Regions from separate parts of the Alkaliphilus metalliredigens QYMF genome, predicted to be linked through region 2. Evidence: riboswitches for the same ligand, from Rfam matches in the RefSeq annotation. Region 2 holds a riboswitch; each other region holds the start of a gene.

Evidence for each region. Region 2 has a riboswitch for cobalamin ahead of AMET_RS07475 (class I SAM-dependent methyltransferase). Riboswitches for the same ligand answer to the same signal wherever they lie in the genome.
Region 1: it holds a riboswitch for cobalamin, as region 2 does, so the genes downstream of both, cobU (bifunctional adenosylcobinamide kinase/adenosylcobinamide-phosphate guanylyltransferase) here and AMET_RS07475 (class I SAM-dependent methyltransferase) in region 2, are expected to answer to the same signal.
Region 3: it holds a riboswitch for cobalamin, as region 2 does, so the genes downstream of both, AMET_RS02625 (hypothetical protein) here and AMET_RS07475 (class I SAM-dependent methyltransferase) in region 2, are expected to answer to the same signal.

Annotation. Positions count from the first base shown of each region.
Region 1 is NC_009633.1:3,718,424-3,723,293, forward strand. Features, by position in the region: gene AMET_RS17780 (ABC transporter substrate-binding protein) at 1-95, opposite strand, end outside; gene AMET_RS17785 (histidine phosphatase family protein) at 112-717, opposite strand; gene cobS (adenosylcobinamide-GDP ribazoletransferase) at 773-1,513, opposite strand; gene AMET_RS17795 (cob(I)yrinic acid a,c-diamide adenosyltransferase) at 1,515-2,057, opposite strand; gene cobU (bifunctional adenosylcobinamide kinase/adenosylcobinamide-phosphate guanylyltransferase) at 2,079-2,642, opposite strand; cobalamin riboswitch at 2,764-2,946, opposite strand; gene AMET_RS17810 (lipase family alpha/beta hydrolase) at 2,996-4,321, opposite strand; gene AMET_RS17815 (DUF2225 domain-containing protein) at 4,390-4,870, opposite strand, start outside.
Region 2 is NC_009633.1:1,568,572-1,573,441, reverse strand. Features, by position in the region: gene AMET_RS07480 (ABC transporter substrate-binding protein) at 1-1,472, opposite strand, end outside; gene AMET_RS07475 (class I SAM-dependent methyltransferase) at 1,541-2,371, opposite strand; cobalamin riboswitch at 2,538-2,716, opposite strand; gene AMET_RS07470 (redox-sensing transcriptional repressor Rex) at 2,820-3,470, opposite strand; gene AMET_RS07465 (FmdE family protein) at 3,752-4,276, opposite strand; gene AMET_RS07460 (sensor histidine kinase) at 4,694-4,870, opposite strand, start outside.
Region 3 is NC_009633.1:544,373-549,242, reverse strand. Features, by position in the region: gene AMET_RS02640 (energy-coupling factor ABC transporter ATP-binding protein) at 1-624, opposite strand, end outside; gene AMET_RS02635 (energy-coupling factor transporter transmembrane component T family protein) at 621-1,382, opposite strand; gene AMET_RS02630 (CbiM family transporter) at 1,411-2,082, opposite strand; gene AMET_RS02625 (hypothetical protein) at 2,104-2,607, opposite strand; cobalamin riboswitch at 2,831-3,012, opposite strand; gene htpG (molecular chaperone HtpG) at 3,219-4,870, opposite strand, start outside.

The DNA.
Region 1 (4,870 bases), 2.1 Mb from region 2:
TCAGTAATCTCTTCCTGTTGTGCTGCACAGCCTGTGAAGAGCCCTATCATTAAAAGTACTCCTATTATTAACAAAAGTATTTTTTTGTTTTTCATTCATTAGGCCTCCTCGTTACACTAGATGTCTGTCCTGGTTGAGCTTGTTTAAAACATACATGTCTCCAACCTTCTCAACTATTGAAATACTACAATGATCTACTTTAAAACTCCAATGATGATCAATTTTGCCCGTTATCAAATGTGCAATCACACTTCGGAGTACACCGGAGTGTGCCACAATCACAATATTTTCATTGGGATGTTTCTCAATCAGCTCTTCTATCTTCTTGGTTGCTCGTTCATGCATTTGCTTCATGCTTTCCCCATTGGGAAACTGAAAATTTACTGAATCAGTTCTAATTCCATTATAAATATCTGGATGTGTTTCTTGTACTGCCTTCATGGTCCATCCTTCCAAATCTCCAAAGTGGAGCTCTTTAAGCTCTTCTACAACAATGACTTCTTCTTGTCGTTCCCCTCTAATTGCCTCTGCAGTTTCATAGGCACGCTTTAGGGGACTGGTATAAATGACATGCATTTTTATGTTTCTCAATGCCTCTCCGCAGCCAGCGGCTTGAATTTTTCCTAATTGATTTAAAGGCCCATCAATCCAACCACAAAGCTTTTTTTCATAGTTATCCTGGGTTTCCCCGTGCCGTATCAAATAAATTCGAGTCATTTACGCACCCCTTCTTTTCATTATCATCCACCTACGATTCCTTTCCTCGGGTTCCTTAGAACAATCCTGCCCCAGTAATCAAAAGGATAAATAATAAATAGCATCCTTCAGTCAACTCACATAGGGATCCTAATGTATCCCCGGTCATGCCATCAATTTTCTTCATTACATGCCCTTTATATAATTGACTTCCTATGGGTAGCAGAAGAGCAAAAATAAGACTAGGCAAATGCATGGCCGCCAAGATAAAGGTCAACAAACTGCTGATCAATAGCTCTTTTTTACTGACCTTTCCAATAAAGAGATGTCCTAAGCCCTGGCTTCGACCATAGATTGTTCGATAACAGCCATATACGATAGCCTGTCTTCCCATTACTGGCATCAGTATGATTCCCCAATAGATTTGATGTTCTCCTAATCCCTGGATTCCGTAAAGCTTTAGAAGTAGGATAAATACCATAGCTAGGACACCATTCGTTCCCAGTCTACTGTCCTTCATAATCTCCAGTATGGTTTCCTTATTACGATTACTGTACAGTCCATCAAATGTGTCACCCAATCCATCTAGGTGTAGGCCTCCCGTAAGAAAAACAAAAAATCCCACGGTTAATAGAGCAGATAAAGAATGTGCTAGATATAGAGAAGCGCCTCGATAGGCTACCATGAGCAGTGCACCAATAATGCCCCCCACCACTGGAAAATAGATAATTCCTTTGTGAAATGCTTCCTCCATAGGAACATCCCTTTTGATAGGAATTCGTGTTAAGAATTGTAAAATACTAATAAATCGATTCATATCAATGTTCAATACCTTCCCTAGATATAATCCCTTTTTCGAAGGGATGCTTGATCATTTTCATTTCCGTCACATAATCTGCACGTTGGACCAAAACTTCTGGTGCTTGTCTGCCTGTTAAAATCAATTCAACATGATTGGGTTTTTTGTCTATGAGACTGATAATAGCCTCAACTGAGACAATATCCAAATAGATCGAAGCCATGATTTCATCTAGAATAATCAAATCATATGCATCTGCTATCATAAGCACCTCAATTTGTTCTATTCCCTGTCCAATATCTTCTTTTACCTCTACCCGTCTTTCTGAACTTAGATTTCGATAAAAATTATTGATAGGTCCAAATCTCATGATTTCAAAGCCTTCTCCCAGCTTCTCAATACTATTTAACTCTCCAGTTTCATTTCCTTTTAAGAACTGTACCATGAGTACACGATAGCCGGCCCCAGCTGTTCGCATTCCTTGACCCAGTGCAGCTGTCGTCTTTCCTTTTCCATCACCTGTATAAATATGTATTAATCCTTGTTCTAGCTTTTTACTCATTATAACCCTCCTTGTATTTTTCTATTTGATCCGTTGTGATATCCCACATGTCACTAAATAAACCTGGTCTGCTTCCTTGGCAATCATTTGGTTAACCCTTCCTGCAATGTCCCGAAAAATCCGCGCAAGCTTATTCTCTGGGACGATTCCCATACCAATTTCATTTGTAATGAATATGACTGGTATCTCTAAGCCCTTTACTGTATCTAGCAAGGTCTTTACCTCTGCTTGGATGTGATTCTCCACCTGATGAATTCTTTCTGTACCCACCTCATCCCAATTGGATTCTAGTTGAAACATTAAGTTCGTCACCATGATTGTGACACAGTCTAGTAGTACCCCTTCTATTTGACCGCCCAAGACACTTATGACCGGACCTAAATTTTCATACCCTTCATGGGTCATCCAATGGGATGGTCTTTGTATTTTGTGATGCTTGATACGTTCCTTCATTTCCTCATCGAAGGCTTGGGCAGTGGCAATATATAATATATTTCCCTGTTTCTCCCTCAATAATGACTCTCCAAAGCTACTTTTCCCACTTCTAGCGCCACCAGTAACCAGTACAAGTTTTTTTCCACTCATGAGCAAACCCCTTTTATTAATAGTTTAGTTCTTCAAATTCTTCAAAAAACAAAACCCTTACCTAAAATTAGGTAAGGGAATAATATACAAGCAGCAGGATCCACCCTTCCCTCCGAAGGTTTGTTTGGAATTAGGGTTGGCAGGTCTCCTGACTTGTGATTCTTCTGACACCCAGCACCTTCCCAATTGACACAATCAGTGGTTTTGCTGGACTCATCCTCACTTACAGTAGCGGGGGCTGTAGTGGATTTCAACCACTTTCCCTATTAAGCTTTGATAAAGCACCAATTCGATTTAATTCATCCTTATCATATCAAATTTATAGTTCATAGGCAATAGCTATATTGGCCCTTCTAGTTAGTGACTTCAAATGTAAATGTCACCTGCACAGAAGCACGGTCCTGTCTCAAGATCTCTCTTCCTTTCAATTCCTCTTCCACACCATTCCCTATAATGATAAAATCTAATTTCTCTAAATCAGTATCCTTTGTGATCATTTCACCTGTATAAATACCCCCTGGTATATTTTTTAGAGCTATCCAGACATATCGTTCTCCGAACTCTTCTGAAATGTATTCATACTCAGTGTTCACTTTTTTATCTTGATAGACTAAAAGTAGCTTGCCATTCTTTTCAATCTTTAAGCGATGATGGTAATGAAAAATAAAATGTAATGTTTCGCAAACCTCATCCTCCTCTATACTATCAATTATGTCTAACCCATAAATCTCTTGCAATATCTCTAGGGAGGCTCCCACCATTTGATGATGGTTCTTTTCTATTTCATAGTAATCGAAAGGGGGTAACTGGGCACTGTTTTTTGTTACAGTCCCATCTCCTTTATAGGTGACAGTATGATCAACAATGACCTCTTGATTCTCATAGATGAATTTTTTACCATCAACTAATAAACATTCATTTGTTTCTACATTGGTTCCTACAATCACATGGATCCCTTCCACTCGATTTCTTAGATGTCGCAGGGCGATGGCTTGATTCATTTCATCAAGTTTAAAATTATGATACCGAATCCAGGGTCTTGGGATATGCTTCAAATCCCCAAATCCATTCCTATAATATAAGATGTCTCCATAGTCCAATGCAGGAAGCATCTCTTGTATAGCGGGAAATGATTGATGGATTTCATGGATGTTTTCTATTCCCCAGGGAATATTCAATAATTTTCTTAGAATCCACATATATCCTCTTTTTATCATGTCATAGAGATTATCTTTTTGATTAGGATCATTTAACATTTCTCCCGTTGACCAAAAATAATAGGCATCAATGGCACCGGCGTTGGGTGTTCCAATCATGACTAAATTCCCAATGTCATAGTCATACTCTCCGCTTTGTATATAGCTCCTGGCCACGATTCCTCCCCTACTGTGGCAGAGTATATCAATTGATTGCCCTGGACACTTTTCTTTTGCTTTCCTTAGCATTGGCTTTAAATACCTGTCAACAATCTCATGGGATTCCTTTCTCCAGTCATAATAGCAAATAAACAAATCTTCATTTAAAACATATCCTCTTTGCTCTAGTCCATCAATGAGTGGTTTATAAATCCATCGAGCCACTCCGAAGCTCCAGTCCCCTGTTCCCGGGATCATATCTCTTCCCATTGACCCCATTAACCCTGGCAGAAAAATCATTGGTGGTTTAGGATTTTTCCTCATAATTCCCCTCCATAAATATTTTTACTATAATCTATGCTTTAATATAAGAAAAAAGCACCCATAGGGTGCTATCCTCTCTTATTTAGATCATATTCTTCCTTGGCCAATTGCCATTGGGTTCTTGATTTAAGCTGAATCATTCTTTTATTTTTGATATCAGGATGCTCTAATGTTTTAGCATACCATCGAATGGCCTCAGGATAATAACCCAGTCGTCTATTTAACTCTCCTAATAAGTATGATACCGAAATTTCATCTAAATTTCCCAAGGGAAGCGGCTCCGTCTCATAGGCTTCACTGTAACAATTTAAGGCAAACTGTAAAAAATCTTTCTCCTTTGAACTGTTTTGTTCTCGATGGAGCCAAGCTAAGCTTAAACAAAGCCCACCAATATAAGCCTTAGGCTTTTTAAGTAGTTGTCCTACTATCAATGCTAGCTTATAGCTTTCCTGGGCCTCTTCAAATGTTCTCACCTTTCCAAAGTCCCGTTGTTTCCATTTTGTCGCTATCTGAGCATATAAAAAATCTCTCTGGGCCTTTGTCAACTTT
Region 2 (4,870 bases):
CCAGTGGTATTATAAATAGGAATCATAGGCATTTCCTCTGAAATCAACTCCTGTAGGGAAAAAATCATTTCCTTTCTTTTTTCTGTATCTAATTCCTGTAATTGCTCTAGGGCTAACTTATTTATTTCTTCATTGTCATAGCCTAGAATATCACTGTATCGTGTCCTTAATATATCCGCATCGTTACCCCAGCCTCCATGTCCTGTCAAGGCGACTTCGTAGTTTCCCGTTACTATGGCATTATCTCTGGTCTTTGTATCGGCACTTTGTACATTTACTTCAATGCCCACCTTATCTAAACTAATTTTCATTAGCTCTGCTATTCTAACCTCTGCATTGGAATTACCCGTCAATAATTGAAACGATACTTTTTCATCTCCCAACAATGTTTTAGCCTTATCCTCATCAAAAGGATATTTTTTCACTGCTGGATTATACCATACATGGTCCTCTGGTAAATAACCTGCACTTGCTACGACAGCAGCACCCCTTTCCACCTTGTCCACCATTTCTTGTTGGTCTATACCATAGGCAATCGCTTGACGAATCTCCTTTTCCTTAAATATCGGATTTTTTTCCATATTAAGTGTTAAACGGTATCCCCAAAATGCTGGATTCTCTAACACTGTAAAAGTAGGATCTCCCATATATCGATCCAATAAATCGGCCCCTACACCGATTTGGTCTATCTCTTCGTTCTCAAATGCCATAATTTCATCACTCACAGGCACAAATTGAATTTTTTCCACCTTCTGTTTTGGTCCCCAATAATCCTTAAAAGCTGTAAATTCGTAGGTACTGTGTTCTTTACTATAGTTCGTTAATGTATAGGGTCCACAGCCTATTACTGCTCTTTCATCCTGGAAGCTTTCTGGATCCTCTACCTCTGACCAAATATGCTCTGGAATGATTCTTACTGTTCCTATTTTTTCTAAAATAGTTGCATTCTTTTCTGCAAAAGTAAATTTCACCCTACCATCCTCTAGAATTTCAATTTCCTTTATTATTGACTGATCCCCAACCATAATATAATTCTGTACTGGAGGATGTTTTTCCGAAAACTCAAAGGAGAACTTTACATCCTCTGCTGTTAAGACCTGACCATCATGCCATTTTACCCCCTCCTGTAGCGTAAAGATATAGTTAAGTCCATCTTCCGAAACCTCCCATTCCTTGGCAAGCCATGGAATTAACCCTTCTTCACCGTATTCTAACAAACTATCAAAAATCAGCTGCATTTTATAAATACCAGGTCCTCTGGAATAATGTAGATAGGGTGATGGATATCCCCAGTCTCCGCCTCCTAGCTTTAGCACCACATCTTCTTTTTCTTTATTTGCTTCAGTTTCATTGTTTGACCCCACGGTTTCCACTTCTTCTTGTGAAGTATCTGTCCCACAACCAATAAGTGACAACATCATCATACCTACTACAATCATTACCATTCCTTTTTTCCATTGTTTCCAACTCATATCCTTCACTCCTCTTCGAGCTATTTTATTTTAGGAAATAGAACTCCCCTGTGAATATATGCTTACATTTATACACTCCAAGTCAAAACACCTATTTTAACCTTTGTTTTTTCCTTTACCTTGCCATTATTTTGATGTTTTTTTAGTTCTTCCTTGATATACATTTTTTCTTCTTCTTTTAATTCAACTTGCATAGAAATCTTATCTACATATAACTGCCATGTTTCCTCTACTGTTCTTATGTCCTCCCACTCTCTATTCAGGTAAAACACCTCTGGGGTATAACCCAAGTGCCACAGAACATTAAAGGCATAGTATACTTTTTTATCCTTTCGTTTTTCCAAAGAATATATTTTTGAAATTTCTGCTTCTACTTCATCAAAAATAGAGTCCTCTCGATCAACAAATCCACTTAAAAAACAATAGTTTTTACTAGCCTTTGTCATTTTTTCTAGGGTATTAAAATCAAATACGCCAGGTGTCATAGAAGCAAATACGAAATCAAAGGCTTTGTTCCACCCTTCTTTTTCTAAATCAATATCCTTCCAATCTTTCTTCAATGTTTTAATATTATCTAAATTCATCTTTTTAGCATTGTTTTGAAGATGGTTTAGCATATTTTCGGAAATATCTAAAGCAGTGATTTTCTTTACAATACGTGCCATCGGAATGGTATGTTTTCCAGGTCCACAGCCTATATCTAATACCGACATTTCTTCATGCAACATTTCTTTTTTTAATAACAAGTCTATAATGTCGCTGGATTCATTTTTCTCTAGAGAAACCTTTGTATTAAAGAACGCTGCTCTGTTATCCCAAAAAACTTCAGACTTTTTAGTATCCATTTTCTTTTTTTCCCAAGCATCTTTCCAGTACACAATTTTTTCTACATCCCTCATAATACTTCGCCCCTCTCAAATTCAACAACTAATTTGTGACTCTAAAACAAAAAACCACGAAAAAGTAAAGTAACAATCTTCATGATTGCACACTAAACCTTCGTGGTTTCATCTCAAATCAAAACAAAAAATCCTCAAGAAAAAACACCTCCCCTCCGAAGGTTTCGTTTTATAACAATATAAGGCAGGTTTCCTGACTTATGGATCATCTTACTCTCCGACCTTCTCGGTTTCCCAATGGCATTCGCGGATTTCATACCCATTTACAGTAGCGGGGGCTGTAGTGGATTTACACCACTTTCCCTTTTAACTCTATGAAAGAGCACCTTATAAGCTATTTTTTGTTAAATTTTTAATTATTTTAAATTTCTATTTAAAAATACTATATTATAGCAATTTTGTCAAATTATTTTCCATAAAAACAAATATTATTTAAAATCATATTGCGTTATTTAACCTGATCTTTTCCACTGTTGCTTACAAAATAAGATAGGGTAAGCAAACCATTGTTTAGATTCATGTTTTCTACAATTACTCCTTCTGGGGCGTCAAGATCTATAGGTGAAAAATTCCAAATAGCAGATACACCTGACTCTATTAATTTGTTTGCAGTATCTTGTACAAACTCCTCAGGCATACAGATTACTCCAATATCAATATGGTTTTCACTTATAAACTTTTGCAACTCATCTATATAAAAGATAGGGGCACCCTTAATCTTCTTACCCATAAACTTATATTTAATATCAAACAATGCCTTTAAATCAAATCCACAATTTTCAAAATCAATATGATTAACAATACCTTGGCCTAGGCTTCCCGCTCCTACTACCACGATACTGTAGCTCTGATTTAGGCCTAGTATCTTTTCAATTTCTCCATACAATACTTCTACGTTATAGCCATATCCCTGTTGGCCAAATCCCCCAAACTTATTTAAGTCTTGCCGTATTTGTGAGGGTGTAAATCCAATCATACGACTTAATTCTTTTGAGGAAATTCTATCTATATTTTTATCTATAAGCTGCTTTAGGTATTCATAATATTTAGGTAGCCTTCTAATAATAGCCATTGAAACATTACTGTAACTTTTACCCATATACCTGTCTCCTATTTTAAGATTTTTATTTTTCTTATAAAATTTAATAACTTCTTTAAAGTAGAATTTTTCTAACTGTATACCAAACCTTTGCGGTTTTATGGTTAAAGGCTGCGTTACAAGCTACTTTGTAGAAACCTCTTCATCAAGTACATAAAGAGTACCCAGTTTAATGAATAGTTGAAGTTATCCTTTTTAAAAACAAAAGCCATAAAAACACTTCTTGCTTCAGCAAAGAATGTGCCTTCATGACTTTATTAAACAAATATAACTAATTCGTTTTATAATTCCCTAGAATAATCTTTAAAGCAATCTAAACAAACCCTTTTCCCCTCCATTAAGCGAATTTTATGCTCTGGAGCTCCCTCTCCACAATCTTCACAGGCAATCGTGGTAAAAATCCTTGCTCTTTCTGGCAATTCAAATTTAGGTGTTTTAAATTCAAAAATTTCTTCGATTGGTGCCTCTAACAAATAAGCTTGTCTTTCTCCTCTATCCATTTTCTTGTCAGAAGGTTTCAATACAATTCTCATACTTTCTCCAGTGGTACGGTTAAAGAAGCTAAAGGCTTGCTTTCCAGTACCACGATAAATAAGATTTCCCTTTCCAAAGCTACATCCTAATAATAGTTGAATTGCATCTACACCACAGGCATCATTTTCCGTTACACATACTATATCTTCATCCTTTGAAAAACCAACCTTTAGTTTTTCTTTGGCGGCCTCATAGGCTTTATAGCCTATAGCTAACCCTGGACACTCATGCCCATGAAACGCCACTGCTTTTTCCCATAATTGTTTATCCATTTGTCATCCCCCTCAAAAAATTAATAAAGTCACTGAATACAGTTATAGCCCTTAGAACAACCTTCATGGTTGAAATATAGCTAGTTCGTCTTCATGACTTAGTATTTATCATAATTTTTACTTTATAATATCATAGTAGTATATTTTTCCAGTATTGTCAATTTATTATCAAATTATTTGCATTGTAATTTTCATCAATATCCTTTAAATCAGTACCCACTATGAAATCGAATAAATCTGAGTTTTCACTTAAAAACTTAATTCTCAACAAAATATTTTCCGTACTGGCTGAAAAATATCTAAAACATTCCAATTGCCTCCTCAAAACTTCAATCATCCACTCGCCTAGTCAACGTACTTATTAAGCAACAGCAGCGCTGACTATACGAGTCAATCATGTTGTTATTTCATTGTTTATTATAAGTCCGGGTGCACATGTCTCGGAAGATTGATCACGACTTTAGTACCTACATCTATCTGGCTTTCTACTTTAATTCGACCATTATGTCTTTGAATAATCCAGCTTGCTATGGCAAGTCCAAGGCCTGTCCCCCCTGTTCCGTCTATTCCCTTGGTTCTTGACTTGTCCGCCCT
Region 3 (4,870 bases), 1.0 Mb from region 2:
AACACATTCATCAGCCCAGCTATAGGCTAAGTCCACATCATGTGTGCTAATGATCAATGTATTTCCCTCTTTATATAATCTTTCTAATATGCATAAAAGTTGTTCAAGGGAATAGGGATCTAATCCTGAAAAGGGTTCGTCCAACACCATGATTTCTGGATTCATAGCAAGAATACCAGCAATGGATACTTTTTTCTTCTGCCCTAAGCTTAAATTATAGGGGGGCCGTTGCTGTAGTTCTTTTGCCCCTACCAAGGATAGTGCTTTATTAACACAGTCATGTACCGCGTCTTCATCATAACCTAAATTTCTAGGACCAAAGGCAACATCATCATAGACCGTTGTGGAAAATAATTGATCTTCAGGATTATCAAAAACCATTCCCACTGCTTTTCTGATTTCTCTAATGTTTTTTTTGTTTATTACATTTCCCATAATTTTTATGGACCCTTCCTGGGGAATAATCAGTCCATTTAAATGATGTAGCAAAGTAGATTTCCCACTACCATTGGCACCCAAAAAAGCAATTTTTTTCTGTTTCTCTATGGTAAGAGATATATTATCTATGGCCAGGGTCCCATCAGGATAATTATAACGCAACCCCTCGATCATAATTGCCTTCATACGAACCACCACTTTTCAATGATATTAAGTGATATGATCACACCCACAAATAAAAATGACTTTATGATATCCCACCTTGTAATAGACTGGGGCTTTGAACTAGATATTCTACCTGAAAATCCCCGGGCAATCATTGCTCTATAAAGCTTTTCAGATCTATCAATTGATTTAATGAGTATCCCTCCCATAACCTCTCCATAGGTTTTAAACGTACGTTTCCTAAATGAAGTATTGAATAGCCTAGAAACCAATGCACTTTGGGTGTTTTTTAAGGTATCCCATAAAACAAAAGTATACCGCCATGACAAAAAAAGAATCGAAATAAAGAAGGGCGGCAGATGCATATGGGACAAAGCATTTAAAAATTGTTGTAGCGGTTGACTTAAAATCATAATAAACATAAGTAAAGAAACAGATAATGCTTTCAAAGTTAATATCAAAGGAAAAACAAACCGATCATTGGTGACTGGAAATCCAGGACCAATGATCAGGGGCACACTCATTAAAGCCAGAAAAGGCAGTAGTAACACCAGCTTAGAGAGTATATACTTGATTGAAAATCCCATGGAGATTACAATGAGCAACAGTAGAGAAAAGGAGAAAATCAGGAGTGATAACTTATCCAAACCAATTAAACCAAATGCTGTCATAAAGCAAGTCATTATTTTGGTCCTAGTCTCCCAGTTTCTCCCCCAAGATATTAATTTTTCGTGACCATTATGATAGTCTGTTCTCTTTGTCGGTTTAGTGGATACCATAAAAGACTCCTTTGTACATCTAATTTATTTAAGATGTTGTTTCTAAAATATGAGGACGAATCCGGTATATAAATGAAATAATAAATCCAGTAAGAATTGCCTCCATTGCAATTAATGGAAGATAGCCTACTGCCAAGACATTAACAACAGAAAAAAAACCTTCACTATACCGACTATCTGTCATAAAAAGAACCAATATCAGTAAGGAAACACAGGTGAAAACAGCAAATCCCCCTATAAAACCAGCCCATATGGCAGGTGATTTTTTGTTACATGTTAATTTCGAATATAGTTTGTAGGAAGCCAAAGCTGGTAAAGCAACAAGCAATGTATTGACTCCCAAAGTGGTAAGTCCTCCATGCTGAAAAATGATGGCCTGTAGCAGTAATCCAATAAAAATAGCAATAGGACTACGCCTACCCAGCATAATACCCAGCAACCCTGCTAATAAAGGATGTACACTACTTGGTCCTATAGGAATACTTATTAATGCAAAGGTAAAGAAAGCCGCCGTCATCAAACTGATTTTAGGTATTTCTTCTTCTTTTATCCCTTTAATCGCATAAATCATAACTCCCCCGGCTGCGATTGAAGTCGTTACAGCCATAGGAAGATTCAAAACACCATCTGACAAATGCACTTGAATCACCTCCAGTTCAAATATACCTTTTAAAATCACCTTGGATGCCCGGGCAAGCATCCAAAGTACAAAATAACATCCTTAATGCTGATGATCACCCTCATATTCAACCATATCTTTTGCCATAAGTTCATTTCCACTGGAATCTAGTACTTGTAAGTCAAATTCTTCTGGAAAATGTTCTACAAATAAAAAGTATTCTCCTGACTTCTCCATATCAATGGTAAAATTGCTTGTATCAGGATTTAAAATCAAGTTATAGCCATATTCATCTTTTGCAACAAAATGAGAATCCGCTGCAATGTCTTCCATGTCAGCCTCCATGATATGAATGGCATGGTGTTCTATGTCTGTTATACCACTCTCTTTTGAGATAAAGGCTATCATACAGCTCTCATCTCCTTCATTTTTGTTGAACTTCAAAGTATAAGTATCTTCTTCAAAGGTATAAACACCGCTCCATTCATAAGGAATTTCGTGTCCATCATCCTCAGCAGTATTCACCTCCTCCTCATTACTTCCACAAGCCACCAAAACTAACATTAATAACGCAACACCAAATAAAATACTTAGTTTTTTCTTCACAACACATCTACTCCTTTTGTGATAATATATTGTGAATATTGTGTAACTGGACATTTTTATAAATAAAAGCCCACACTTACTATGTATGTGCAGGCAATAAAAGGCTATATACTTTGTCTCTATACTGTACATTTAGGAAGAAGAATATAAATCATAGAGAGCAATTCCTAGATATAAAAGCATAAAATCAAAAGCCTCCAAACCCATGCACCGTGGGTTTGAAAAACGTCAAATTAAACAAGTAGGTATCCTGGCTTAGGTTCATCATCTTTTTACACCTTCCCAGATATTATCCAGTGGTATACTTAATAAAAAGACTCCCCATTACAGTGGCGGGACCGCGTTGGATTTTCACCAAACTTCCCATTTCATTTTTAAATGAAAGCTTGTCTAACACAATATTCAATTCGACTTAAGTATAACATTGGAAAAATAATAAATCAACTGTTTTAGCCATGGGACAGAAAATAACTGGTCAAAGATGATGAGGCTATTTTGTGTCAGACAAGGTGACAGCTTCCGCCCATAGCAAACCCTCTGAATACCAATCATTCTCCAGAGGGTTTCTACTCACTATTTACATGTCTTGTTCTTAGCTTAAGAAACTTTAACTATGACATTAACTTACATATATCGTTTGTAAATTCTACAGGATCGTTAATTGTCAGTCCTTCAATCAGCAATGCTTGATTGTATAGTACATTTGTATAGATCTTTAGCTTTTCCTGATCATTGTCAAAGGCTTCCTTTAGGGTTTTAAATACATCATGATTGATGTTAATCTCTAAAACTCTTTCGGCCTTTATTTCTTGATTATTTGGCATTGCACTTAATATTTTTTCCATCTCGATGGTCACATCCCCATCGGTTGCAAGACATACTGGATGGTTTTTTAATCTCTTAGAGGGTCTAACATCCTTGACTTTCTGAGATAATGCTTCTTTCATAAATGCGAACACTTCTTTACTACCTTGTGTTTGCTCTTCTTGCTCCTCTTTTTCATCCTTCTCTTCAATCCCTAAGTCTCCACTAGATACAGACTTAAATTCTTTCTCTTTATAATCTACCAGCACGCGAATAGCAAATTCATCTACGTCATCAGCAAAGTATAAAATTTCGTAGCCCTGCTCTGCCAAGAGCTCTGTTTGAGGCATTTTATCAATTTTTTCAATAGAATCTCCCGAAGCATAGTAAATGTACTTTTGGTCCTCCTTCATTCTACCTACATACTCATCTAAAGTGACCATTTTCTTTTCCTTGGAAGAGTAAAATAGTAACAAGTCCTTCAGTGTTTCTTTATTTTGTCCAAAATCACTGTAAACCCCATATTTGATCTGTCTACCAAAGCTATCGTAGAATTCTTCATAACGTTCTCTCTCATTTTTCAGCAGTAATTCTAATTCACTTTTAATTTTTTCTTTAATTTTTTTAGCAATGATTTTCAGCTGACGATCATGTTGAAGCATTTCCCTTGAAATGTTCAGTGATAGGTCCTCAGAGTCAACCATTCCCTTTACAAAGCTGAAATAATCAGGAAGCAAGTCTGAGCACTTGTTCATGATGAGTACCCCACTGGAATAGAGCTCTAATCCCTTTTCATATTCCTTTGTGTAGAAATCATAGGGTATTTTTTCAGGTATAAACAAAATTGCATTGTACCTGACTGCTCCGTCTGCACTAATATGGATATGCTTTAGTGGCTTATCAAAACCGTAGTGCTTTTCAGAATAAAAAAGATCATAATCTTCCTTTGTTAGCTCATTTTTATTTCTTCGCCACATTGGCACCATGCTGTTGACAACTTGCTCTTCTACTATTTCTTCATATTCACCTTCTGCCCCTTCTTTGGGCTTGCTTGTCTCAATATCCATCTTAATTGGGTATCTGATAAAGTCTGAATATTTCTTGATGATGGTTTTTAACCGATACGCCTCTAGGTAATCCTCATATTTTTCATCTTCTGTATTTTCTTTGAGTTTTAGGATGATTTCTGTTCCAACACTTTCTTTTTCATAGGGCTCAATTGTATATCCCTCTGCACCTATTGATTCCCATTTATACCCTTGGTCACTTCCTAATGCTTTACTAATCACCGTCACTGAATCCGCAACCATGAATGCAGAGTAAAAACCTACCCCAAACTGTCCAATGATATCAAAGCCATCCTTTATTTCATTCTCTTTTTTAAATGTAAAGGAACCACTCTGTGCAATAACACCTAGATTTTCCTCCAGCTCTTCCTTTGTCATTCCAATTCCCATGT